DNA from 4 places in the Mesorhizobium sp. B2-3-14 genome. Region 1 is predicted to be linked to each of the others. Evidence: predicted binding sites of a transcription regulator. Region 1 holds the regulator's gene; each other region holds the start of a gene.
What was found. Region 1 encodes PhoB, which activates phosphate uptake and scavenging genes when phosphate is short. Its sites were predicted from a motif close to TGTCATNNANCTGTCAT; they were not measured.
Positions count from the first base shown of each region.

Region 1 (5,754 bases):
ACGCCGATCGGCGTGCTGGCCGGCACCTACATGGCCGAATATGGCCGCTTTTCGAAGCTCACCACCGTGGTGCGCTTTATCAACGACATCCTGCTGTCGGCGCCCTCAATCATCATCGGCCTGTTCGTCTACGAATTGATGGTGCGGCCGATGGGGCATTTCTCGGCCATCGCCGGTGCCGTGGCACTGGCCATCCTGGTCATTCCCGTCGTGGTGCGTACCACCGAGGACATGCTCAACCTTGTGCCGAACGCTTTGCGCGAGGCCGGCACGGCGATTGGCGCGCCGCGCTGGGTGGTGATTCGTTCGGTGGCCTACCGCGCGGCGATGTCCGGCATCGTCACCGGCATATTGCTGGCCATTGCCCGCATTTCCGGCGAGACGGCGCCGCTACTCTTCACAGCGCTCAACAACCAGTTCTGGTCGAGCAATCTCAATGCGCCGATGGCCAGCCTGCCGGTGACCATCTTCCAGTTCGCTCTCAGCCCTTACGAGGAGTGGCAGCAACTGGCGTGGACCGGCGCACTCATAATCACATTGACGGTTCTCGCGCTCAGCATCTTTGCGCGCAGCCTGACCGGACGCAGAGAGGACAAATGAGCCAGATGTTGTCTCCAGACATGACGATTGCGACAGAGGCAGCCGCCAAGGCGAAGATCGAGGTCAAGAACCTCAATTTCTACTACGGCCAGTCGAAGGCGCTGAAAGACATCACCTTGTCGCTGCCCGAGCGCAGCGTGACGGCCTTCATCGGACCGTCGGGTTGCGGAAAGTCGACGCTGCTGCGCGTCTTCAACCGCATCTACGAGCTCTACCCCAAGCAGACCGCCGAGGGTCAGGTGCTGCTCGACGGCCAGAACGTTCTCGACCGCTCGCAGGACCTCAACCTGTTGCGCACCAAGATCGGCATGGTGTTCCAGAAGCCGACGCCGTTCCCGATGTCGATCTATGAGAATATCGCGTTCGGCGTCCGGCTCTATGAGAAGATCGGCAAGGCCGAGATGGACGGCCGTGTCGAGCAGGCGTTGAAACGCGCCGCGCTGTGGAACGAGGTCAAGGACAAGCTCAATGCCAGCGGCCTCAGCCTGTCGGGCGGCCAGCAGCAGCGGCTTTGCATCGCCCGCACCGTGGCGGTCAAGCCGGAGGTCATCCTGCTCGACGAACCGGCCTCGGCGCTCGACCCATTGTCGACCGCCAAGATCGAGGAATTGATCGACGAGTTGCAGGCCGACTACACGATCGTCATCGTCACCCACAACATGCAGCAGGCCGCGCGCGTGTCGAAGCAGACGGCTTTCATGTATCTGGGCGAGCTGGTCGAATTCGACAAAACCGAGAAAATCTTCACGTCGCCTCGCGAGAAGCGCACGCAGGACTACATCACCGGCCGCTTCGGCTGATCTCACGCATACGAGGACCAGGATCATGGCCGAACACACAGTCGCAGCCTTCGACGAGGATCTCGGACAGATCAGCAGGCTGATCAGCGACATGGGCGATCTCGCCGGCACGATGGTCGGCGGCGCCACCAAGGCGCTGCTGAATTCCGACAACGCGCTGGCACAGCGCGTGGTCTCCGACGACGCCATCATGGACGCGCGCCAGCGCGAACTCGATGATCGCGCCATCACCCTGATCGCCAAGCGCCAGCCGATGGCCGACGATCTGCGTCATGTCGTCGGCTCGATCCGCATGGCGGGCGATCTCGAACGCATCGGCGACCTTGCCAAGAACATCGCCAAGCGCGTCGGCTCGGTCGGCCTCACCGCCACGCCGCGCGACCTGTCGCATTCCATCGACTCCATGGCGCAGCTGGTGCTGATCCAGGTGCAGGGCGTCGTCGAGGAATATGCGGCCGGCGATGCCGCCGCCCTCGCCAAGCTCAGGAATGACGACGAACGCATCGACGTCAAATACACTTCGGTCTTCCGCGAACTCCTGACCTACATGATGGAGGATCCCCGCAACATCACGGCTTGCACGCATCTTTTGTTCTGCGCCAAGAATCTCGAACGCATCGGCGACCATGTGACCAACATCGCCGAGAATGCGTATTATGTGCTGACCGGCACGCAACTGCCCGCCAACCGTCCGAAGCAGGACGAGACGGCGATGTCGGTGCCGGCGGCTTGACGGCAGGGATGATCGATCGATGATCGCGCCACGCATCATGGTGGTGGAGGACGAGGAGCCGCTGGGCGTGCTCCTCCGCTACAACCTGGAGTCCGAGGGTTACCAGGTCGAGGTGGTGACACGCGGCGACGAAGCCGAGATACGCCTCCAGGAAAACGTGCCCGACCTCCTGGTGCTCGACTGGATGGTGCCGGCGGTTTCCGGCATCGAACTCTGTCGGCGCCTGCGCATGCGGCCCGAGACGGAGCGATTGCCGATCATCATGCTGACGGCGCGCGGCGAGGAGAGCGACCGCGTGCGCGGCCTCTCGACCGGCGCCGACGACTATCTGGTCAAGCCGTTCTCGACGCCGGAATTCATGGCCCGGGTCAAGGCGCTGCTGCGCCGCGCCAAGCCGGAAGTGCTGTCCAGCGTGCTCAAGGTCGGTGACATCGTGCTCGACCGCGAATCGCACCGGGTCTATCGCAAGAAGAGCGAGATCCGGCTCGGACCGACCGAGTTCCGGCTGCTCGAATTCATGATGCGCCATCCCGGCCGCGTGTTCTCGCGCAGCCAGTTGCTCGACAATGTCTGGGGCGAGACGATCTACATCGACGAGCGCACCGTGGATGTGCATGTCGGCCGCCTGCGCAAGGCGGTCAACAATGGCCGCATGCCCGATGTGATACGCACCATCCGTGGCGCGGGCTACGCAATCCGCGAGGATTGAGATCAGGCCACGTTCTTGCCGGATCTCACCTGCACGCCCGGCGCGAAGATCTCCTGGTCGACGAAGGTGAGCGCGCGCATGGCGCAGCCCTCGCGGATCAGCGGCAATTCGTTCGGCTCTGTATCGAAGGAAATCGACGTCGAATGCTGGCCGCCGGCGGTCTGGGCGATGGCCTCACGCAAGGCCGGCTCGATCAGATCGAAGGCGGCGGCGCTGACGCCGACCATCGCAACCGGCGCCGGATCGATCAGCGCGAACAAGCTGCCAAGGCCATAGCCCAGCGCCTCGCCGGCCTTGCGATAGGCCTCGCGCTCCGGTCCGTCTCTTTCGCGCGCCGTGGCCGCCAATGCGCGCATGTCGGCGTCGCTGACGTCGACCGGTTTGGCGTCCTCACCCATCTGTCCTGCATTACGCCAGATGGCATAGTTGCCGGCATAGGCCTCGACGCAGCCGCGCCGCCCGCAGCGGCAGAGCGCGCCGCCGGGGCGATGGATCATGTGGCCGAACTCGCCGCCTGAGGAATGGGTGCCGGTGAACAGCTCGCCCTTCAGCACCAGGCCCATGCCGATGCCGTGCGAGAGCAGGATGGCGATGAAGTCGTCGCGGTAGCGCTCGGGGTCGCGCCAGCGCAGCGCCACAGCCATCATGTTGCAGTCGTTCTCCATGGTGGCGGGGATGCCGAATTCGGCTTCGAGTATATCGGCGAAGGCAATGTCCGTCTGCGGCGTGATCGGCGACCACAGCATGGCGCGCGCCTCGGTGTCGGTGATGCCCTGGATCGCCAGCGCGATGCGGGCAATGCTGGCGACATCGAGGTCGGGATCCTCGAGGCGGCGCCGGACGATGGCCACGCATTCGCCGATCAGCGCCTCGCGCGACATGGTCAGCGTGTCCAGCCGGCGCTGCTCCTCCGATATCACCTGGCCGGCGTAGTCGATGACGGCGACGGAGAGGAAATTCAGCGACAGCACCACGGTCATGACCGTCGCGGCCTCGGGGTTGAGACAAAGGCCCACCTGCGGCCGGCCGCGTTTCAGTGAGCCGGCCTCGTTCGGCTTGCCTTCGCTCAGGATACCTTCGCCGATCAGGTCGGCTGATATCGCCGATATGGTCGAGTGGCTCAGGGCGGTGGTGGCGGCGATCTCAGTGCGCGAGGGCTGGCCACCCCGGCGCACGGCTCCAATCACCATTGCGCGGTTGCGCCGGCGCAGATCGTCGTGGCGGATTCCGACCGACATGATTTCCCTCCCCGTCGCCGCGGTTCTTGACGCCCCCTCGAACACCTCCGGCACGGGTCGAATACTGGCAGAAGCGGCTGGGGCTGTCATTTATTTATTGCGGGGCTCGAAAAAAGGCTTCCGGCACCTCAAAATCCGTCAGAATCGATGTTGACAGTGTTCCGGCGATGGACCAGTGTTTTTTCGAGGCTCGAAAAAATTAGGGCCTTTGTGCCGGCCTTAGGGCCAGTTTGGTCGCGCCACACGCGGGCGCAGGGAGGATATCATGAAGAGATTCACAGTCGCCATTCTGGCGGGTGTCGCCATGTCGCTGACGCTGGCGTCGGTCGCGCAGGCAAAGGACAAGGTCATCGGCGTGTCGTGGTCCAACTTCCAGGAGGAGCGCTGGAAGACCGACGAGGCGGCCATGAAGAAGGCGATCGAGGCCGCGGGCGACAAGTACATTTCCGCCGATGCGCAGTCCAATCCCGGCAAGCAGCTGACCGATGTCGAGAGCCTGATTTCGCAGGGTGCCAATTCGCTGATCATCCTGGCGCAGGACGCGTCGGCCATCGGCCCGGCGGTACAGAAGGCGCTCGACGAGGGCATTCCGGTCGTCGGCTATGACCGCCTGATCGAGAACAAGGACGTCTTCTACCTGACCTTCGACAACAAGGAAGTTGGCCGCATGCAGGCCCGCGAAGTGTTCAAGGTGAAGCCTGAGGGCAATTACGTCTTCATCAAGGGCTCCGGCGCCGATCCGAATGCCGACTTCCTGTTCTCGGGCTCGATGGAATTGCTGAAGGCGGCCATAGACAGCGGCAAGATCAAGAATGTCGGCGAAGCCTATACGGACGGCTGGCTGCCCGCCAACGCCCAGAAGAACATGGAACAGTTCCTCACCGCCAACGACAACAAGGTGGACGCCGTGGTCGCCGCCAATGACGGCACCGCCGGCGGCGTCGTCGCGGCGCTGACGGCGCAGGGGCTCGCCGGCACCGTGCCGGTCTCCGGCCAGGACGGCGACCACGCCGCGCTCAACCGCATCGCGCTCGGCACCCAGACCGTGTCGGTGTGGAAGGACGCGCGCGAACTCGGCAAGAACGCCGCCGAGATCGCCTCGCAACTCGCCGACGGCAAGAAGATGACCGACATCGCCGGCGTGAAGGACTTCACGACGCCTGGCGGCAACACCGTCAAGTCGCTGTTCCTGACCCCGGTGGCCATCACCAAGGACAATCTCAACCTCGTCATCGACGCCGGCTGGATCAAGAAGGACGAAGTCTGCACGGGCGTTGCCGCGGGCAGCGTCGCGGCCTGCAACTGAGCTTGATCGCCTGAAAAGTCGGAAACGCCGCGGCGTGGAACGGTCAGTGTTCTGAACACTGGCCGTTCCAATTTCCTTGTCTTCGCAATTCCGGACAAAAACCCTTACGCACTTTTCCTGGAATTGCTTCCAAGCCGCGGCGTTTTCCCGACAAGATTTGTGTTTCCGCCGCTGGCGGCTAACTTCTGGGCTCTGGTCCGGCTCCGCGTCAGACGGCAAGCCGCTGGGAGGACATCATGACCGACACGACCTCAACCTCGCAGGCCGATACGGCGCGTGCGTCGGAACTCGGCGCGGTCGCGCGTTTCCTGAAGGCGACCGAGATCGATACCCGCATGCTCGGCATGATCGGCGCGCTGCTGCTGATC
Region 1 is NZ_VFVP01000003.1:324,539-330,292, forward strand. Features, by position in the region: gene pstA (phosphate ABC transporter permease PstA) at 1-600, shown strand, start outside; gene pstB (phosphate ABC transporter ATP-binding protein PstB) at 597-1,400, shown strand; gene phoU (phosphate signaling complex protein PhoU) at 1,426-2,133, shown strand; gene phoB (phosphate regulon transcriptional regulator PhoB) at 2,153-2,842, shown strand; gene FJ950_RS10465 (ROK family protein) at 2,845-4,080, opposite strand; gene xylF (D-xylose ABC transporter substrate-binding protein) at 4,346-5,386, shown strand; gene FJ950_RS10475 (sugar ABC transporter permease) at 5,623-5,754, shown strand, end outside.

Region 2 (5,754 bases), on a different contig from region 1:
GCCCGCGCCAGCCGCCCTTGCGCGAAATACCGGCAAGGAAGCTGATCTGCAAGGTGCCGATTACCTCCGCGCCATCCACGGCCACGGCAAGCAGCTGATTGGGATCGGCATCGATGGCGTCGAAGGCATCGATATAACCCCGCGCCAACGGCAACGAGGCGTCTTCGCGGGCGGCACCCAGCGGATCGTCGGCGAGCATGGCGACGATGGCTGCCAAGTCGGAGGCTTGCGCCTTGCGGAATTGGATGTCGGTCATGGACGTGAGATACGGCCGCCCGGCGCCGGCGGCAAGCCGCTGATGGAATGGAGATCAATGGGCGGCAGGACAACGAGGGGGGCGCAACCTCTCGAGGTTCAATCCCCGTCGCCCGCGGGCTTCGCCTTGCCGCACTGCGCCAGCACCTTGCCGATTGCCCCACTGGAACCCTTCAGCGCAAAACTGATCGAACCATATTTGGCAGCGCTGACCGACACGTCCCCCTTGGACCGCAATAGGTCGAGCAGCGGGTCCCCCTTCTCCAGATCGACCACGAAATAATTGTACATCGCCTCCAGCTGCAGGGTTTTCGTCACCGTCTTGCCGTCGGCCTTGAAGTCGAAAGCGCCGCTGATGCCCGGCTCCAGTTGTTGGCCGCTGGCGCCCAGATCGTAGCTCAGCACCGGTGTGTCGTAGCAATTGAGCATCAGATAGGCGTCGCCCTTCGGCCCGCCGCAGACCGAAGCGGTCAGCACGCTGCCACCCTCGTCTTCCTCCATCTTGGCGCTCCAGCCGCCGCAGGATGCCGCGAAGGCCGATTGCGAGCCAAGCACCGCCGCCAAGGCACCGGCGGCAACGAGATTTCTTCTCATGACTTCCCCCTCCGGGCCATTTGCAGCGCCCGCCGGCAGCATATAGGAAAAGCCGTTGAACAGCGTTGCCTGAATGGCAGGGCCGCGCGCCTCGGAGAGAGCAGTGTTGAGAGCCTGTGTTCGCCTGTATCTTCCGACCGCCGCCCTGGTGGCCTTTCCGCTTGCGGCGCATGCCGAGTGGAAGCCTGTCGAGAAGGTCGAGACCTACGCCATTTCAGGCCAGTCCGGGCTCGAGCTCTACCGGTCGATCGGCGAGAACGGGCCGAATGTCGGCATTACCCGCGCCATTGCTCACACCAATTTTAAGCTGACCTGGACCAGGGATTATCAGCCGCGTGCCGGAGCCTGCGTGCTGGTCTCGGCCAAGCCAAAGCTCATCATCACCTACACCTTGCCCAGCCCCTCCTCGCCGCTGCCGTCCGCCATCCAGAAGAACTGGGAGGTTTTCCTCGCAGGCGTCAGCGCCCACGAAAAGGTGCATGGCGCGACCATTGTCGACATGGCGCGCAAGATCGAGGCGGCGACGGTCGGCCTCACCGTTCCCGACGATCCCAAATGCAGCAAGATACGGGTCGAGATGACCAAACGCCTGTCCGCCCTTTCGCAGGCGCAGCGGCAGGCAAGCCGCGATTTCGACCGCATCGAACTCGGCCAGGGCGGCAATCTGCAAAAGCTCATTCTTGCCCTGGTCAATGGCGGCTGAGCCACCGCGCCTCGCGGCGCGGCGGCATATTCGCGGTTCGCTCCGCCCTAGCGGCTGAGATCAAGCGCGGCTGACAAATCCCCCATCGGCGGCTCGCCATTGGCGGCCAGCGCCTTGTCGCGGGCGACGATGCCCGTCAGCACCGGCAGATCGTAGCGCGCGGTGATGAAGCGCAGGATCGACGTCGTATCGTATTGCGTGTGGTCGACCGTGCCCATCCTGGCATAGGGCGAGACGATGAAGGCCGGGATGCGGTTGCCCGGGCCCCAGCGGTCGGCCTTGGGCGGCGCGACGTGATCCCAGAACCCGCCATTCTCGTCATAGGTGATGACGACCAGCATGTGGCTCCATTGCGGGCTCTTCTCCAGATGCGCGACGAGGTCGGCCAGATGCCGGTCGCCCGATGTCACGTCGGCATAGCCTGAGTGCTCGTTGAGATTGCCCTGCGGCTTGTAGAAGGCGACCTGCGGCAGCTTGCCGTCGTCGATCGCCTTGATGAACTCGACGCCATCCAGGCCGCCATCCCTGAGATGCTCGGTGCGCGCGGCGGTGCCGGGCGCGTAGGCGGCGAAATAGTTGAACGGCTGGTGGTGGAACTGGAAGTTCGGCACCGGCGTGGCGTTCTTGCCGTCGAGGGTAGCCTGCCAGGCGCCGGCGTACCAGGCCCAGTCGACCCCCTTCAGCGACAGGAGATCGCCGATGGTGATGTCGTGCTGCGGCGGCAGCGTGGTGGGCGCGGCCGGATCGGCCAGCGCCTTGTCGCCGCCCTCGGCAGGCTTGTTGGCGCTCGGCTGATAGGGCGGCTGCATGGTGTTGACGGCGTAGAAATCGGGCGTGATGGCGCCGTCATTGACGAATTTCGGCACGCCGCCCAGCGCCGACGGCGGCGAATTGTCGGCCACCTTCAAGGTCGTTCCGTCGGCCTCGACCACGGCGATCTGGCCCTTGATCGGACCGGTATCGGCATGCGGATAGACCGGCGTACAGGCGCAGGCGAGTTGGAAATGGTTGAGGAAGGAACCGCCAAAGGCGCCCTGGAAGAAATTGTCCGCCAGCACGTATTTCTTGGCTATCTGCCACATCGGCAGGATCGAGCCGTCATAATGGCCCATGACCAGCCCGCCGGAATCGGCCCAGGCGACGAATTTATCGTTCTTGCCGCCGTCGATCTGCATCTGCTCCTGGTAGAAACGGTGCCACAAATCGTGGGTGATGACATTGGTGCCTTCGTTGAAGCCCTTGGGATCGTCGATGGCGAAGGCGGCGTTGGCGAGATGCGCGGTCTGCGCCTCCGTCACCACGGGCGTGACGCCCTTTCCGGTCAGCCCGCCCCAGGCCGGCGGCAGTTCGGTCAGCGGCTTGCCGTCGCGGTCGAGCTGACGCGCCTGGTCGGCCGAGACATTGGCCAGTCCATTGGCGCCGGGGAAGCCACCATAAAGATTATCGAAGCTGCGGTTCTCCGCATAGATGACGACGACGGTGTCGATCTTGTCGAAGCCGGGAGGGGCGGCATTGGCGGCCGCAAGGGGAAACAAGGCCGAACCGGCCAGACAGAAGGAAGTGAGGAACTTGAGCCTCGTCATGGGAAGACCTCGTGGCTTGACTGTGGCTATGGGGCTATAGGGCTATGGGCTATGGGGCTACGGCGCGGGAACCATGGGCAGCTAACGTGGAGGCCTTGTCACCTTTGTGACATCCGCCGCCGCGGCGAACACGGTTTCGTGAGCACTGGGACCGGTCATCAATCCGTTGCACTGCGTTCTTATTTCCGGGCCAAAGCGGACCGTGCCCCATGATGACGAGACGATGGAAAAGCCTGGTGATCGCGAGTGCCGCGATCTCGACCTTTGGCTTTGCCGCACCCCCGAATACGGCGGGGCCGGACGGCGTCCATCCCGGTCCGCTATCGCGTGCGCAAACCTTCGCGCGCGCCGAGGCGCTGACTGCCTTGGGGCGAAAGATGTTCTTCGACCCGGCGCTCTCGGCTTCGGGAAAACAGGCCTGTTCCTCCTGCCACGATCCACGCCATGCCTTCGGTCCGGCCTCGGCAGCTCCCGTCGAGATGGGCGGCCCGAACCTCGACCAGTCCGGCGTGCGCGCGGTACCGTCGCTGCGCTACATCCAGGCCGCGCCCGCCTTCACCGAGCATTTCCACGATTCCGAGGACGAGGGCGACGAGAGCGTCGACAATGGCCCGACCGGCGGTCTGACCTGGGACGGCCGCGCCGATCACGGTGGGGACCAGGCGAAAATCCCCCTGCTCTCGCCGTTCGAGATGGCAAACAAGGATGAAGCAGCCGTCTCCGCGGCCTTGCGCAAGTCAGCCTATGCCGACGAGTTCAAGGCAACCTTCGGCAATGATGTCTTCGACCGCCCGGGCGATGCCTTCGACGCCGCCGCCGAGGCGCTTGGCACGTTCGAGCAGAGCGCGGTCGACTTCTACCCCTATTCCAGCCGCTACGACGCCTTCCTCGCCGGCAAGGCGACATTGTCGGCGCGGGAACTGCATGGCCGCGAACTGTTCGAGGACGAGGCGAAAGGCAATTGCGCCTCCTGCCACCTCAGCGAACCGGCCAATGACGGCGAGCCGCCGCAATTCACCGATTTCGGCCTGATCGCCATCGCCGTGCCGCGCAACCCGGCGATCCCGGCCAACGCCGACCCGGCCTATGTCGATCTCGGCCTGTGCGGCCCGCTGCGCACCGATTTCCGTGGCCGCACCGACTATTGCGGCCTGTTCAAGACACCGACCCTGCGCAACGTGGCGCTGCGCAAGAGCTTCTTCCACAACGGATATTTCCACACGCTGCGCAAAGCGGTGGCCTTCTACGCCAGCCGCGACACCGACCCCGGCCGCTGGTACCCGAAAAACGCTTACGGTACGGTCGATAAATATGACGATTTGCCAAAGGCTTACTGGCCGAACTTGAATCAAGACCCGCCCTTCGGCGGCAAGAAACCCGGCGACAAGCCGGCGCTCAACGACGCCGAGATCGACGACATCGTGGCGTTTCTGCAGACGCTGACGGATGCCGATCAGGCGGCGAAGCGGTCGCAGTGAACTGGGAAGCCGTCGTAAGGGTCGCTAGTTGACGTGGGGATTAGCCGAAGCCCTCCCTCGCTTCGTCATCCTAGGGCGGAGCAAGGAGCGAAGCGACGCGGCGCAGACCCTAGGATCCATGCCGCGACGCTTGCGACGGGTAAAAACTGTGCCGAACCTGGCTCCAACCTCCGACGAAACGCCATCAAACCGCGACCAACCTGTTCCGCGAAACAGCTCGAACCATTCCGGATTGGTCTTCTCGATCAGTTCGATCTTCCATTGTCGCGACCAGCGCTTCAGCGATTTCTCGCGTTGAATGGCGTGACGAATGTCGAAATGTTCCTCGTACCAGACCAACCGCTGCACACCGTAGCGCCTGGTGAAGCGCGAACCTTCGCCGGATTTGTGCTCCGGCATGCGGCGACCGAGATCGTTGGTGACACCGATGTAGATGGTGCCGCCCTTCTGGCTCGCGGTCATGTAAACATAGCCGGTCATGCGTTGACGGTAACCGCCAACCCGTCCGGGGACTATCCTCGTTCGCCGTATTTTTTCGGCCAACGTCGCGGCATGGATCCTAGGGTCTGCGCGGCGTCGCTTCGCTCCTTGCTACGCCTAGGATGACGAAGGCAGGGAGGGCTTCGGCTAATCTGAGAGGTATGGGATCGCCGCCAGCCGCCCCTCACAGCGCCCGGATCACACCCCCATCCACGCGGATATTCTGCCCGGTAATATACCCTGCCCCGTCCGACGCCAAAAACGCGATCGTCGCGGCGATCTCCTCTGATGTGCCATAGCGCTGCATCGGCACGTTGTCGCGGCGCTCTTCGGTGGCGGGCAGGCTGTCGATCCAGCCGGGCAGCACATTGTTCATGCGCACATTGTCGGCCGCGTAGGTGTTGGCGAAAATCTTGGCGTAGGCGGCAAGGCCGGCGCGGAACACGGCCGAGGTCGGGAACATCGCGTTCGGTTCTGCCACCCAGGCCGTCGAGATGTTGATGATGGCGCCGCCCTTCTGCTTGACCATCTGCGGCGCCACGATGCGCACCGGCCGGATGACGTTCATCAGGTAGACGTCCATGCCGGTGTGCCACTGCTCGTCCGTGATCTCCAGGATCGGCGCGCGCGGTCCATGGCCGCCGCTGTTGACCAGCACGTC
Region 2 is NZ_VFVP01000007.1:259,070-264,823, reverse strand. Features, by position in the region: gene FJ950_RS19910 (GNAT family N-acetyltransferase) at 1-256, opposite strand, end outside; gene FJ950_RS19905 (hypothetical protein) at 355-849, opposite strand; gene FJ950_RS19900 (DUF922 domain-containing Zn-dependent protease) at 956-1,552, shown strand; gene FJ950_RS19895 (acid phosphatase) at 1,600-3,135, opposite strand; gene FJ950_RS19890 (cytochrome-c peroxidase) at 3,345-4,613, shown strand; partial or broken gene FJ950_RS19885 (GIY-YIG nuclease family protein) at 4,809-5,093, opposite strand; gene FJ950_RS19880 (SDR family oxidoreductase) at 5,278-5,754, opposite strand, start outside.
Region 2: the regulator PhoB is predicted to act here: its motif matches at 3,232-3,248, upstream of FJ950_RS19895 (acid phosphatase).

Region 3 (5,754 bases), on a different contig from region 1:
CTTTGCCGAGGGTGCCGATCTCGGTGAAGAAAATCGCTGCACTTCCCGCCAGCGGGCCCGGGCCGAAGGCGCGGGTGAAGAACAACGCCCAGATCAGCATGTCGACCGAGCGCATGAAGTCGAAGAAGCGCTTGAGCACCTGGCTGAGCACGCCGTTCGGCGTGATGTTGCGCGCCGCGAAGAAGGCAAGGGGGAAGGCGACGATGCCGCCGAGCAGCGTGCCGAGGAAGGCCATGACAATGGTCTGCAGCAGCTTCGTCCAGACGTCGCCGTGCTGCCACTGGGCGTTGTTCCAGATGTTGTCGCCGGCGAGGGCGAGGTTGGTGGTACCTGGTTTCAGCTCTGGTCCCGAGATGATCAGCGAGATCACTTCCCGCGCTGACTTGCCGAAGAACGGCGAGCGCGTGTCGAAGACGAAGTTCGCCCAGCCGAGGAAGCGCTTGCGCACCTTGACGCGGTCGACAGTGACGCGCACCTCGCCAGCGAAGCCCATCTTGGCCACCACCTCGTCGTCATGGGCGGTGATCCAGTCCGGTACCGCACCCGTGACCACCGGCTTGCCGCTGGTCAGCGAAACAGGCACGGTCTGGCCGTTGGCGACGATCGTCGCCTGCGTCTTGTCGAAGGTGACGGATTTTGCCGGCCCGTCGATCAGCACGGTGAAGGTGCCGTCTGGATTCCTGACCACCCAGTCGGGATTCGGGTTGTCGCCCAGCGCGGAAAAGCGCGGGTATTTGGGCGTGAGCTCCGGCTGGTCGAGACGGAATTCCGGCTGCAGATCGTAGCTGATCCATTGTGTCAGGAAGAGCGGCAGGCGCTCCCAGTGCGATTCCCGCAGCACCTGCGGCAGGCTGAAGAACCACAAGGCATAGATCAGATAGAGGAGAGTGCCGACGAACAGAAGGAGCGGACCGAAGCGCTTGTATGCCGGGCGCCGGAACACCTGCGGGTGGCGCGCCTCGATCGACAGCATCTCCTCAGCGGTCATGGTCGCCATGATTTACGCCCCCATCATGAAGGCTTGTTCGCCGACCAGCTTGCGACGAAGCCAGGCGGAAAACTGGTCGATGATGAAGATGGTGGTGAACAGGAGCAGCACCAGTGCCAGCGTCTTGGCGCCGAAGCCGCGCGAGATCGAGAGCTTCAGCTCTTCGCCGATGCCGCCGCCGCCAACGGCGCCGATGATGGTCGAGACGCGGACGTTGATCTCCACGCGCAGCAGCGTGTACGACATGAAGTTGGGCAACACCTGCGGCAGGCCGGCAAAGCGAACCCGCTCGAACCAGTTGGCGCCGACTGCGCGCAGGCCTTCCTCGGCTCGCATGTCGATGTTCTCGTTGATCTCGTAGAACAGCTTGCCGAGTGCGCCGATGGAATGCAGGCCGATGGCGATGATGGCGGCGATCGGACCGGTCGAGACGATGGCCGCGAACAGCCCGGCGATGACGATCTCCGGAAAGGCACGCAGCAATTCCATGAAGCGCTTGACCACCAGCCTCAGTGCCGGATGAGGCGTCAGGTTGCGCGCCGCGATGAAGGAAAAGGGCACGGCGAAGACAAAGCCGATGAAGGTCGAGACCAGCGCCACGTTCACGGTGGTCAGCATCAGCTCGACATATTCGGGGATGTAGAAACCGTCCCAGACGTAGACGCGGCCGAGCGGGAAGTTGAATTCCTGGGTGCCGGTATCATGCGGCGAGGCAATGTCGAACAGCGCCCGCCAGACGTCGTTCCAGTCCTTGGGGACCAGCCAGCTCAGGAAATCCAGAATATGCCGCAGCCGGTCGAAGAAGTGCCCGGCGTTGGCTTCGTCGGCGAACCACATGCTGGAAAGCATCGCGGCAAGCAGCAGCCCGACGCCGAGCACGGTATAGAACCGGCGCAGCGACGTCTGGCGTCGCCAGGCATCGGCCATCTCGTGGGTGGCGCCGGAGGGGGCTGTCACGGAAAGGGTCATGATCGGAGATGCAAAAAGGGCGGTACTTGATGAGGTACCGCCCTTTTGCAATTTCGCCGTTAGCCGCCGATGGCTGCCTTACGGGCTTCGACGATGACGCTGTAGAAGTCCGGCTTCACCGGAACGTAGCCGGTGAAATCGCCGCCTTCGACGCCTTCGAAGCAAGCCTTGTCCTTCTTGGGCAGGTCGGTGAAGAAGGCCGCCAGCTTGGCGGTCATGTCGTCGCCGATCGCGGTGCGCACGACAAGCGGGCCATTCGGGATCAGGCCCGAGCGCCAGACTTCGACGAAGTCGTTAGGGTCGACGGCGCCCTTGGCGACTTCCTTGTGGAAGGTGCCGGAGGTGTAGCCGTTCTTGAAGTCGCCGATGCCCGAGGAATCGTCGACCGCGACATCTACCTTACCGTCACGCACGGCCAGAACGTTGTTTTCGTGGCCGCCATTGAACTGGGTCGACGCGAAGTAGGTCTCGTTCGAGGCGCCGGTGGTCTTCGGAATCTGGGTCAGCGGGATCAGATAGCCGGAGGTCGAATCCGGATCGGCATAGCCGAGCTTCTTGCCCTTGGCCGACTTGATGTCGGTGATCCCCGACGTCTTCAGCGCCAGCCCGATCGAATAGTAGCCGGTGGAGCCGTCGGTCTGCTTGGTGGTGAGGATCGGGGTAACCGCCTTCGGATCCTTGAGATAGACGCTGGCGTAGCCGGAAGCGCCGAGTTCGGCGAAGTCGAGCGTGCCGCCGAGCAGGCCCTGGATGACGCCGTCATAGTCAGCGGCGGGGAACAGCGAAACCTTCTCGAAGCCAAACTCTGCCTTCAGGTGATCGGCCAGGCACTGGTAGTTGCGCAGCCGGTCGGTTTCGTTTTCACCGCCGAGAATGCCGACGCGAAATTCCTTCATGTCGGCGGCATGGGCCATGCTGGTGGCCATGGCGAGCACCGAAACGGCACCGAAAACCATCTTCCTGAACATTGATATCTCTCCTGTAAGTTCCGGCCCCGCGCCGGCAGCGTTCTTGATCTTGACAAGTGCCCTTGACGCGGACGGACGATCCAGGCTGCTCGCTATTGGCCCTTACTGGGCTCAGTATCCCGGGAATGCGGGCTCGAGCGGTCCGGCGGATGCGGCGATCTTCTGCTTGAAGGCAACGCTGGTGGAGGTGATGACCTCCGATATCTCGCCGCCATTGCTGTCGGCGCCGTAGACAAGACGCACGGCTTGGCGGTCGAGCTCTTCGGGCGGCCCGTCGAAGACGACCTTGCCGGTGGCCATGCCGATGATGCGGTTGCAATAGGTGCGGGCGGTATCGAGCGTATGCAGATTGGTGACAACGGTGATGCCTTCGCGCAGATTGATGTCCTGCAGAGAATCCATCACCACCTTGGCGTTGAGCGGGTCGAGCGAGGCGATCGGCTCGTCGGCGAGGATCACCCTGGGCTGCTGCATCATGGCGCGGGCGATGGCGACGCGCTGCTGCTGGCCGCCCGACAGCGTGCCGGCGGGCTGAAGTGCGGTGCGGGCGATGTCGAGCCGCTCGAGCGCGGCGACCGCCTCCGCGCACTCGGCGCGCGAAAACATGCCCAGAAGATTGGACAGGGTCGAACGGTGGTTCAATTTGCCGAGCAGCACGTTGGTCAGCACGTCGAGGCGCGGCACCAGGTTGAACTGCTGGAAGATCATGGCGCAGTCGCGCTGCCAGCGCCGCAGCGGCGACCCGCGCAGCCTGGAAACCTCTGCGCCGTCAAAAAAAATCGACCCCTGGCTGGGGTCGACAAGACGGTTGATCATGCGAAGAAGAGTGGATTTGCCTGCACCCGAACGACCGATGACGCCGACCATCTGCCCTTGCGGGATCGAGATGCTGACGTCGCTGACGGCGGTGTTCTTGCCAAATCGTCGGCTGACGCCGCGGATTTCGAGCGTGGCAGAGTTTGCTGACATGGGCTGGTTCCAGTCCGGTCCATATTGATCGTCAGGCACTCGCCTAACGCAACCACATGAACCTGCCGTGTCGCGATGATGTCAGTTTTGTTACGCTCCACAGGCGCGGCGACTGGCGCCTTGCGGGCGATCAGCCGAGCACCAGCAATTCCTCGAAATGCTTCATGTCGCGGAATGCGCAGAAGGCGGGAGCCTTGATCTCGATCACCGGCGCCTGGCGCGCGAAAAGTGCCAGGCAATCGTCAAACAGCGCCTGCCACGCGGCGGCCCTATCATCATCAAAGCGCTGGATCTGATAGGCGAAGGTGATGTGGAAGACGTAGGTGTCGTGATCGGGATGCCGGTAGCCGAACGGCACCGCGAGCGCATCGCGCCATGCACGCATGATGCGCGCATCCTCGTCGGTCGCGCCGGCAACGGTGAGGCCGGTCGGCAGGACCTCGGCCACCTTGATGTTGAAAGGGCCGAAGCCCTGGAACCCCTTCAGGCGCTCCAGATAGAGGCGGGTCATGGCGTCGATGCTGGTGTCGAGCGGCACGTCCCGCGGCCAGAAGGGCAGGCGACGGCGATATTCGATTATGCCCTGGAAAAGGGTCATGTGCAGGCTGGAAACGGGCGTGAAGGCGAGGCGGTCGGCATCAGGCATTGCCAGCATCTTCTCGCGGACGGCCAACACCACCGCTTCCGAAGGCGAGCCGCTGACCAGATGGCTAACGACGGTGTTGCCCGGCTCGAGGAGGAAGTTGCCTGACGCGTCGTAGCGCGTGCCGAGATGCGCCGGCGACGCCGGATTGGAGCCGGCAAAGAATCCGGCGAGCGAGGGTCTGACAGTGTCGAGCATGGCGATCTCCTTCAAGGAGATCGCGTCCTGTCCGAGTCCTGTGTCAAGGGTATGAACAAGCCAGCGATATGACGATGATGTGAGGGCTATGCCTCTTTGCCCGATGCCCGTTCTTCGTGTTTCTCCAAAAACGCTTCGGCCGTCAGCTCCCGAAAATCATCGAGCGCGGCGCGCAGCCTCGCGTGATCCCAATCCCACCAGGCAAGCGCCTGGTAGCGCTCGGCGGTGCGGCGGTCGAAGCGCTCGCGGATCGGTTTTGCCGGTACGCCGGCGACGATCGTGTAGGGCGCGACGTCCTTCGAGACGACCGCGCCGGCGCCAACGGCGGCGCCGTCGCCGACGGTGACGCCGGGCAGGACGGTCGAGCCGTGGCCGAGCCAGGTGTCGTGGCCGATGATGACGCGCTTGGCGCGGCGCTCGGCGAAGAATTCGCTCTCATGCTCGGCGTCGTCCCAATAGTCGGAGGCGCGGTAGGTGAAGTGGTGCAGCGTCGGCCGCCAGGTCGGGTGGTTGGTGGCGTTGAGGCGCACGCTGGCGGCGATGTTGGCAAATTTGCCGATCGTCGCGCACCAGACCGCGCAGTCCTGCATCATGTAGGAATAGTCGCCGATCTCGCTTTCCGAAACCCGGCTGCGGTCGGCGATCTCGGTCCAGCGGCCGAGTGTCGAGTTGTGCACCTCCGCCGTCGGGTGGACCAGCGGCGTCTCCGATAGCTTCCTGGTCATGCGGCGATTTTTCCCGGAGCGAAGGCGGTGACGTCGATGATGCGGTCGGCCACCGCCTCGCGCACATCGTGATCGTGGAAGATGCCGAGCAGGGCGACGCCCGCCGCCTTTTTGGCGGCGATGAGTTCGATCACCACGTCGCGGTTCGTCGCATCGAGCGATGCGGTCGGCTCGTCGAGCAGCAGGATGGGGTGCTCGGTGATGAAGCCTCGCGCGATGTTGACACGCTGCTGCTCGCCGCCCGAGAAGGTTGCCGGTGGCAGCATCCAGAGTTTTTCCGGCAGGTTGAGCTGG
Region 3 is NZ_VFVP01000010.1:159,300-165,053, reverse strand. Features, by position in the region: gene phnE (phosphonate ABC transporter, permease protein PhnE) at 1-997, opposite strand, end outside; gene phnE (phosphonate ABC transporter, permease protein PhnE) at 1,001-1,957, opposite strand; gene phnD (phosphonate ABC transporter substrate-binding protein) at 2,017-2,925, opposite strand; gene phnC (phosphonate ABC transporter ATP-binding protein) at 3,037-3,894, opposite strand; gene FJ950_RS23500 (DUF1868 domain-containing protein) at 4,025-4,735, opposite strand; gene FJ950_RS23495 (DapH/DapD/GlmU-related protein) at 4,822-5,460, opposite strand; gene phnL (phosphonate C-P lyase system protein PhnL) at 5,457-5,754, opposite strand, start outside.
Region 3: the regulator PhoB is predicted to act here: its motif matches at 3,973-3,989, upstream of phnC (phosphonate ABC transporter ATP-binding protein).

Region 4 (5,754 bases), on a different contig from region 1:
CTGGCGCCGGAAAGCCGCCGCGACCAAGGCCTTTGCCTCAATTTGCCGGTTGGCCTCAACCTCAATTTGCCGATCTACAAGCGCATCTCCAGCAATCTGTTGATCTCGAATGCGAAAGAGAAGGCCGAGGCCGACCGTCAGATCGCCGGCCTGAGGATCAAGACGCCGACGCGCGGGGCGCTGGCGTCGAGCCTTTCGGGCGGCAACCAGCAGAAGATCGTCATCGGCAAATGGCTGGCGCACGGCGCCAAGCTGTTCATCTTCGACGAACCGACGGTCGGCGTCGATGTCGGCACCAAGGCGGAGATCTATCGCCTGTTCGGCGAGCTGTTGTCGAAGGGCGCCGGCATCATCCTGATCTCGTCCTATTTGCCGGAGGTCTACGAACTGGCCGACACGCTGCACGTGTTCCGGCGCGGCAAGCTGGTGGCCACGCACGGGTTCCACACCGCCAGTCACGAGGACATTCTCACGCAGGCGCTCGCCGAGAAACAAGAAAAACTGGGAGGACAGACATGAGCATCGAGGCGATCCCCGCCGAAAAACCGAAGCGCAACTACAACGTCCTGTTCGGGCTGACGCTGCTGGCGCTGCTGGTGCTGCTCTGGATCGTCCTGTCCTTGGCGACGCCAAGCTTCGCCTCGGGTAACAACATCGCCAATCTTCTGCGGCAGGGCTCGATGATCGCCATCATGGCGGTCGGCCAGACCTTCGTCATCATCACCGGCGGCATCGATCTGTCGGTCGGCGCGGTGGTCGGCTTCGCCACCGTCGTCGTCGCCATGCTGATCAATGCCGGCGTTCCGATCGCGGTCGCCATCCTGATCACCTTGCTCGTCGGTGTCGCCATCGGCCTTTTCCATGGCTTCGGCATCGTCAAGATGGGCTTGCCGCCGTTCATCATCACGCTGGCGACGCTGACCTCGCTGCGCGGCATCGGCCTTTTGATGACCAACGGCAACTCGATCAACATCAACAGCGACAGCTTTACCGCCTTCTCGCGCAATTCCTTTATCGGCATCCCCAATTTGTTCTGGATGGTGATCCTGGTGGGTGTGCCCGCCTATGTCTTCCTGCATCACAGCCGTTGGGGCCGCTACCTCTTTTCGGTCGGCTCCAACGCCGAGGCCTCGCGCCTGTCCGGCGTCAATGTCCAGCGCACCATCTACATGGCTTATACGCTGTCCGGCCTGTGCGCGGCCTTCGTCGGCGTGCTGCTCGCCGCCCGCATCGGCATCGGCAACCCGACCCAGGCCGAGGGCTGGGAACTGCAGGCGATCGCCTCTTCGGTCATCGGCGGCACCTCGCTGTTCGGCGCGGTCGGCTCGGTGCACGGGCCGCTGCTTGGCGCCTTCATCCTGGCCACCATCAACAACGGCGCCAACCTGCTCAACGTCAACTCGTTCTGGCAGCGCATCATCACCGGCGCGCTGATCATCATCATCGTCTACTTCGACGGACTGCGCCGCCGCGGCAAATGACGCATTCCAATCGATCGCCGGCCTGGCGCGGGCCGGCGATTTCTTGAACAGACTGGATCAAAGCATGAAAGCCGTCGTCTGCCGCTCGCCCGGCGACCTTGTTGTCGAAGACCACCCGGCTCCCGGCGCCCCGCCTCCCGGCTGGGCCCTGGTGGCGGTCAGTCATGTCGGCATCTGCGGCACCGACTACCATATCTTCGAGGGTAAGCACCCTTTCCTCGCCTATCCCCGCATCATGGGCCATGAAGTCTCCGGCACAGTGACCGAGCGGGGCGAAGGCGTCGACCTCGCCCTTGGCGAACCGGTGATCATCAACCCCTACCTTTCCTGCGGCAAATGCATCGCCTGCCGGCACGGCAAGCCCAATTGCTGTGTCAGGATCGAAGTGCTCGGCGTGCACCGCGACGGCGCGATGTGCGAACAGATCCTGGTGCCGGCTAAGAATCTCTATCCCACCAACGGCCTGTCGCTCGCCGACGCCGCCGCCGTCGAATTCCTGGCCATCGGGGCGCATGCCGTCCGGCGCGCCCGGGCCGAGCCTGGCGCCCGCACCCTGGTCATCGGCGCCGGCCCGATCGGGCTCGGCACCGCCATCTTCGCCCGCATTGCCGGGTTGGATGTGACACTTCTCGATATGAGCACCGAAAGACTGGTCTTCGCGGCGAGTGAACTCGGCTTTTCGATTCTCGACGGCTCGCAAGGACCCGTGTCCGATCTGGTGCGTGATGCGACCGACGGCGAAGGCTTCGACGTAGTCTTCGACGCCACCGGCAACACGCGATCGGTTCAATCGGCCTTTGCCCACGTCGCGCATGGCGGAGCGCTGGTGCTGGTCAGCGTCGTCAAGGACGATATTGTTTTTTCCGATCCCGAGTTCCACAAGCGAGAAATGACATTGATCGGCAGCCGCAATGCGTTGCGCGCCGACTTCGACCATGTCGCGGCCTCGATCCGCAATGGTGCCGTGCCGTTGGCCAAGCTTGTCACCCACCGCACCACGCTGGCCGATACGCCAGGAGATCTCGCACGCTGGGCGCATGAAAAGTCGGGCCTGATCAAGGCCGTGATCGAGATCGGATAGCCCTACAGCGCCGACAGCTTCAACTCCACCCGCTCGGCCGGAAAACGCGACTCCGAAAACTGGATCGGCTGGCCGTCAGGTGTGACGTTGACCGCAACCGTGACCAGCACGATGGCGCCCGGCTGCAGATCGAGATCGGCGAGATCGGCGGCGTCGGCATGGCGCGCCGAGAGCACGGTCGATTGCCTGAGATAATCGTCGATACCGAAACGTGCGAGCGAGGCGGTGATAGAACCGGTTTGCGCCATCGCCTTGTCGATGCCGGCAAAGCGCCGGGCATCGAACCATCCAGCGGCGCGCGACACTGGCCGTCCGTCAGCCTCGCCGCGTGTCTCCAACCGGATCACCTCGGCACCCCGGGCAAGGCCAAGGCCTTCGGCCACGCGCTGGCTGGCGGGCTCGACCGACGAAGCGAGCAGCACGACGTGCCGTTCCGACGTCTGCCCCTGCAGGCCAGTCGAAAAGCGTGTCCGCGCGCCAATCGGATACGACAGCCGCTTGCGTGACAGGACGAAGGTGCCGCGCCCCTGTTCGGCCCGCAGCACGCCCTCCTGCACAAGGGCCGATATGGCGCTGCGTACGGTGTGACGGTTAACGCCGTAGCGCTCGGCCAGCGCGACTTCGGGCGGCAGCGCGGCATTTTCGGCGAAATCGCCGGCGGCAATCGATTGCAGGATCCTGTCGGCGATCTGGCGCCACAATGAGACGCCGCTGCGTCGCTCGATGCTGTCGGCCACATCATGCTCGATCATGTTTTGCCCCCCGGCCTGTCACGCACCCGTCATGGACTCGCGTTAGGTAATATGTATAATTTGTATAGTTGTCTATATCAATAGACAAATTTAGCAGAGAGGAAGTTGGCGATGCGAGGACAGGAAGCCCGCGATCAGGCCGAGCGCAAGGCCGCCATGGCGACGCTGGCGCAATCGAGCGGCGACGACATCGTCCGGCTCTGGAACGAGTCTGGCCTGCCTTCGCAAGCCGAACTTCTGCGCGGTCCCGAGACGGGCCTTGTCACGCTTCGTGGCCGCATCTGCGGCGGCGGCGCGCCCTTCAATGTCGGCGAGGCGACCGTCACGCGTGCCACTGTCCGGCTGTCATCCGGGCAGGTCGGCCATTGTTACGCGCTTGGCCGCGACAAGCAGAAGGCGAAGCTGGGAGCAATAGCCGACGCGCTCTGGCAGGACCCTGCCCGCCGCACCGAGGTCGAGACCAGGCTGATCGCGCCTTTGCGGTCGGCGCTTGCCGCTGCCCAGGAAAAACGCCGCGCCGAGACGGCGGCAACGAAGGTGGATTTCTTCACCATGGTTCGCGGAGAAGATTGATGGATATCGCTGCGCAATCGATCGAGGGCGGTTTCGCCGATCCGGTCTTCAACGCTCAGACCGTGTTTCGGGCCGTCATGGATGCCATGGCGCGGCCGGGCAGTGTCCACCCCTTGCCACCCCTGGCCCGCCCGCCGGCTCCGCTCTCGGCGACGTCGGGCGCCGTAGCACTGGCGCTATGCGACAACGACACGCCGCTCTGGCTCGACCCGGCCCTGCATGCCTCCGCCGCGATCGGGTCTTGGCTTGGTTTCCACACCGGCGCGCCGCTGGCCAACACGCCGGCCGACGCGCATTTCGCATTTGTTGCCACGCCGGCCGAGATGATGACGCTCGACGGTTTTTCGCAGGGCACGCAGGATTGTCCCGACCGATCGACGACGCTGATCCTGCAGGTCGGCGACCTCGTTTCAGGCACTCCGTTACTGCTGGAAGGCCCGGGCATTGAAACCAGCGCCACGATCGCGCCGGCACGGATGCCGCGCCATTTCGTCGAGCAGTGGAAGCAGAATATCAGGCGCTTTCCGCGCGGCGTCGACATCATCCTCGCCACATCGGACGGCATAGCCTGCCTGCCGCGCACGACGCGCATCAAGACGATGGAGGTGTAAAATGTATGTCGCGGTAAAAGGCGGCGAGGCCGCCATTGCCAACGCCCACAGCCTGCTCGCCGATCGCCGGCGCGGCGACCGCTCGGTGCCCGCACTTCGCCTCGACCAGATCGTCGAACAGCTGGCGCTCGGCGTCGACAGGGTGATGAGCGAAGGCTCGCTCTATGACCGTGAACTGGCCGCACTCGCCATCGTCCAGGCACGCGGCGACATGATCGAGGCGATCTTCCTGGTGCGCGCCTACCGCACAACGCTGCCGCGCTTCGGCTACAGCAAGCCGATCGACACCGGCGCCATGCTGGTCGAACGGCGCGTCTCGGCGACCTACAAGGATCTGCCAGGCGGCCAGTTGCTCGGTCCGACCTTCGACTACACGCATCGGTTGCTCGACCCTGAACTTGCCGCTGGCGCCGATGTCGCCGAGCCCTTGCAGCGCGAGACGGAAGCGCAGGCAATGCCGCGCGTCTCGGCGATCCTCGCCCGTGAAGGCCTGATCGAGCCCGATGGCCAGATGCCGCAGGACCATGTGCCCGGCGACATCACCCGCGAGCCGCTGGAATTCCCGATGGCGCGCGACATCCGCCTGCAGGCACTGTCGCGCGGCGACGAGGGTTTTCTGCTGGCGCTCGGCTATTCCACCCAGCGCGGCTATGCCCGCAACCATCCCTTCGTCGGCGAAATCCGCATCGGCGAGGTCGAACTGGAACTCGACGTTCCCGAACTGCCCTTCGCCGTGCCGCTCGGCACGGTGCGCGTCACCGAATGCCAGATGGTCAACCAGTTCAAGGGCTCGGCCAAGGCGCCGCCGCAATTCACCCGCGGCTACGGCCTCGTCTTCGGCCAGAGCGAACGCAAGGCGATGGCCATGGCACTCTGCGACCGGGCCCTGCGCGCCGCGGAGCTCGGCGAGGATATCGTCGCCGCCGCCCAGGACGAGGAGTTCGTCATCTCGCACTCCGACAATGTCCAGGCCACCGGCTTCGTCGAGCACCTGAAGCTGCCGCACTACGTCGACTTCCAGGCCGAACTCGATCTCGTACGTCGCATGCGCGCCGAGTACGAAGCACGCGAAAATCCAGCGAAGGCGGAAGAAAAAAAGGAGGCAGCGGAATGACTGCGCAACCGACAGACATCGCCACCTACAACTTCGCCTATCTCGACGAGCAGACCAAGCGGATGATACGCCGCGCGATCCTCAAGGGCATCGCCATTCCGGGCTACCAGGTGCCGTTCGCCTCGCGCGAAATGCCGATGCC
Region 4 is NZ_VFVP01000010.1:151,551-157,304, forward strand. Features, by position in the region: gene FJ950_RS23445 (sugar ABC transporter ATP-binding protein) at 1-519, shown strand, start outside; gene FJ950_RS23450 (ABC transporter permease) at 516-1,481, shown strand; gene FJ950_RS23455 (zinc-binding alcohol dehydrogenase family protein) at 1,546-2,562, shown strand; gene phnF (phosphonate metabolism transcriptional regulator PhnF) at 2,565-3,314, opposite strand; gene phnG (phosphonate C-P lyase system protein PhnG) at 3,426-3,887, shown strand; gene phnH (phosphonate C-P lyase system protein PhnH) at 3,887-4,498, shown strand; gene FJ950_RS23475 (carbon-phosphorus lyase complex subunit PhnI) at 4,500-5,612, shown strand; gene FJ950_RS23480 (alpha-D-ribose 1-methylphosphonate 5-phosphate C-P-lyase PhnJ) at 5,609-5,754, shown strand, end outside.
Region 4: the regulator PhoB is predicted to act here: its motif matches at 3,331-3,347, upstream of phnF (phosphonate metabolism transcriptional regulator PhnF).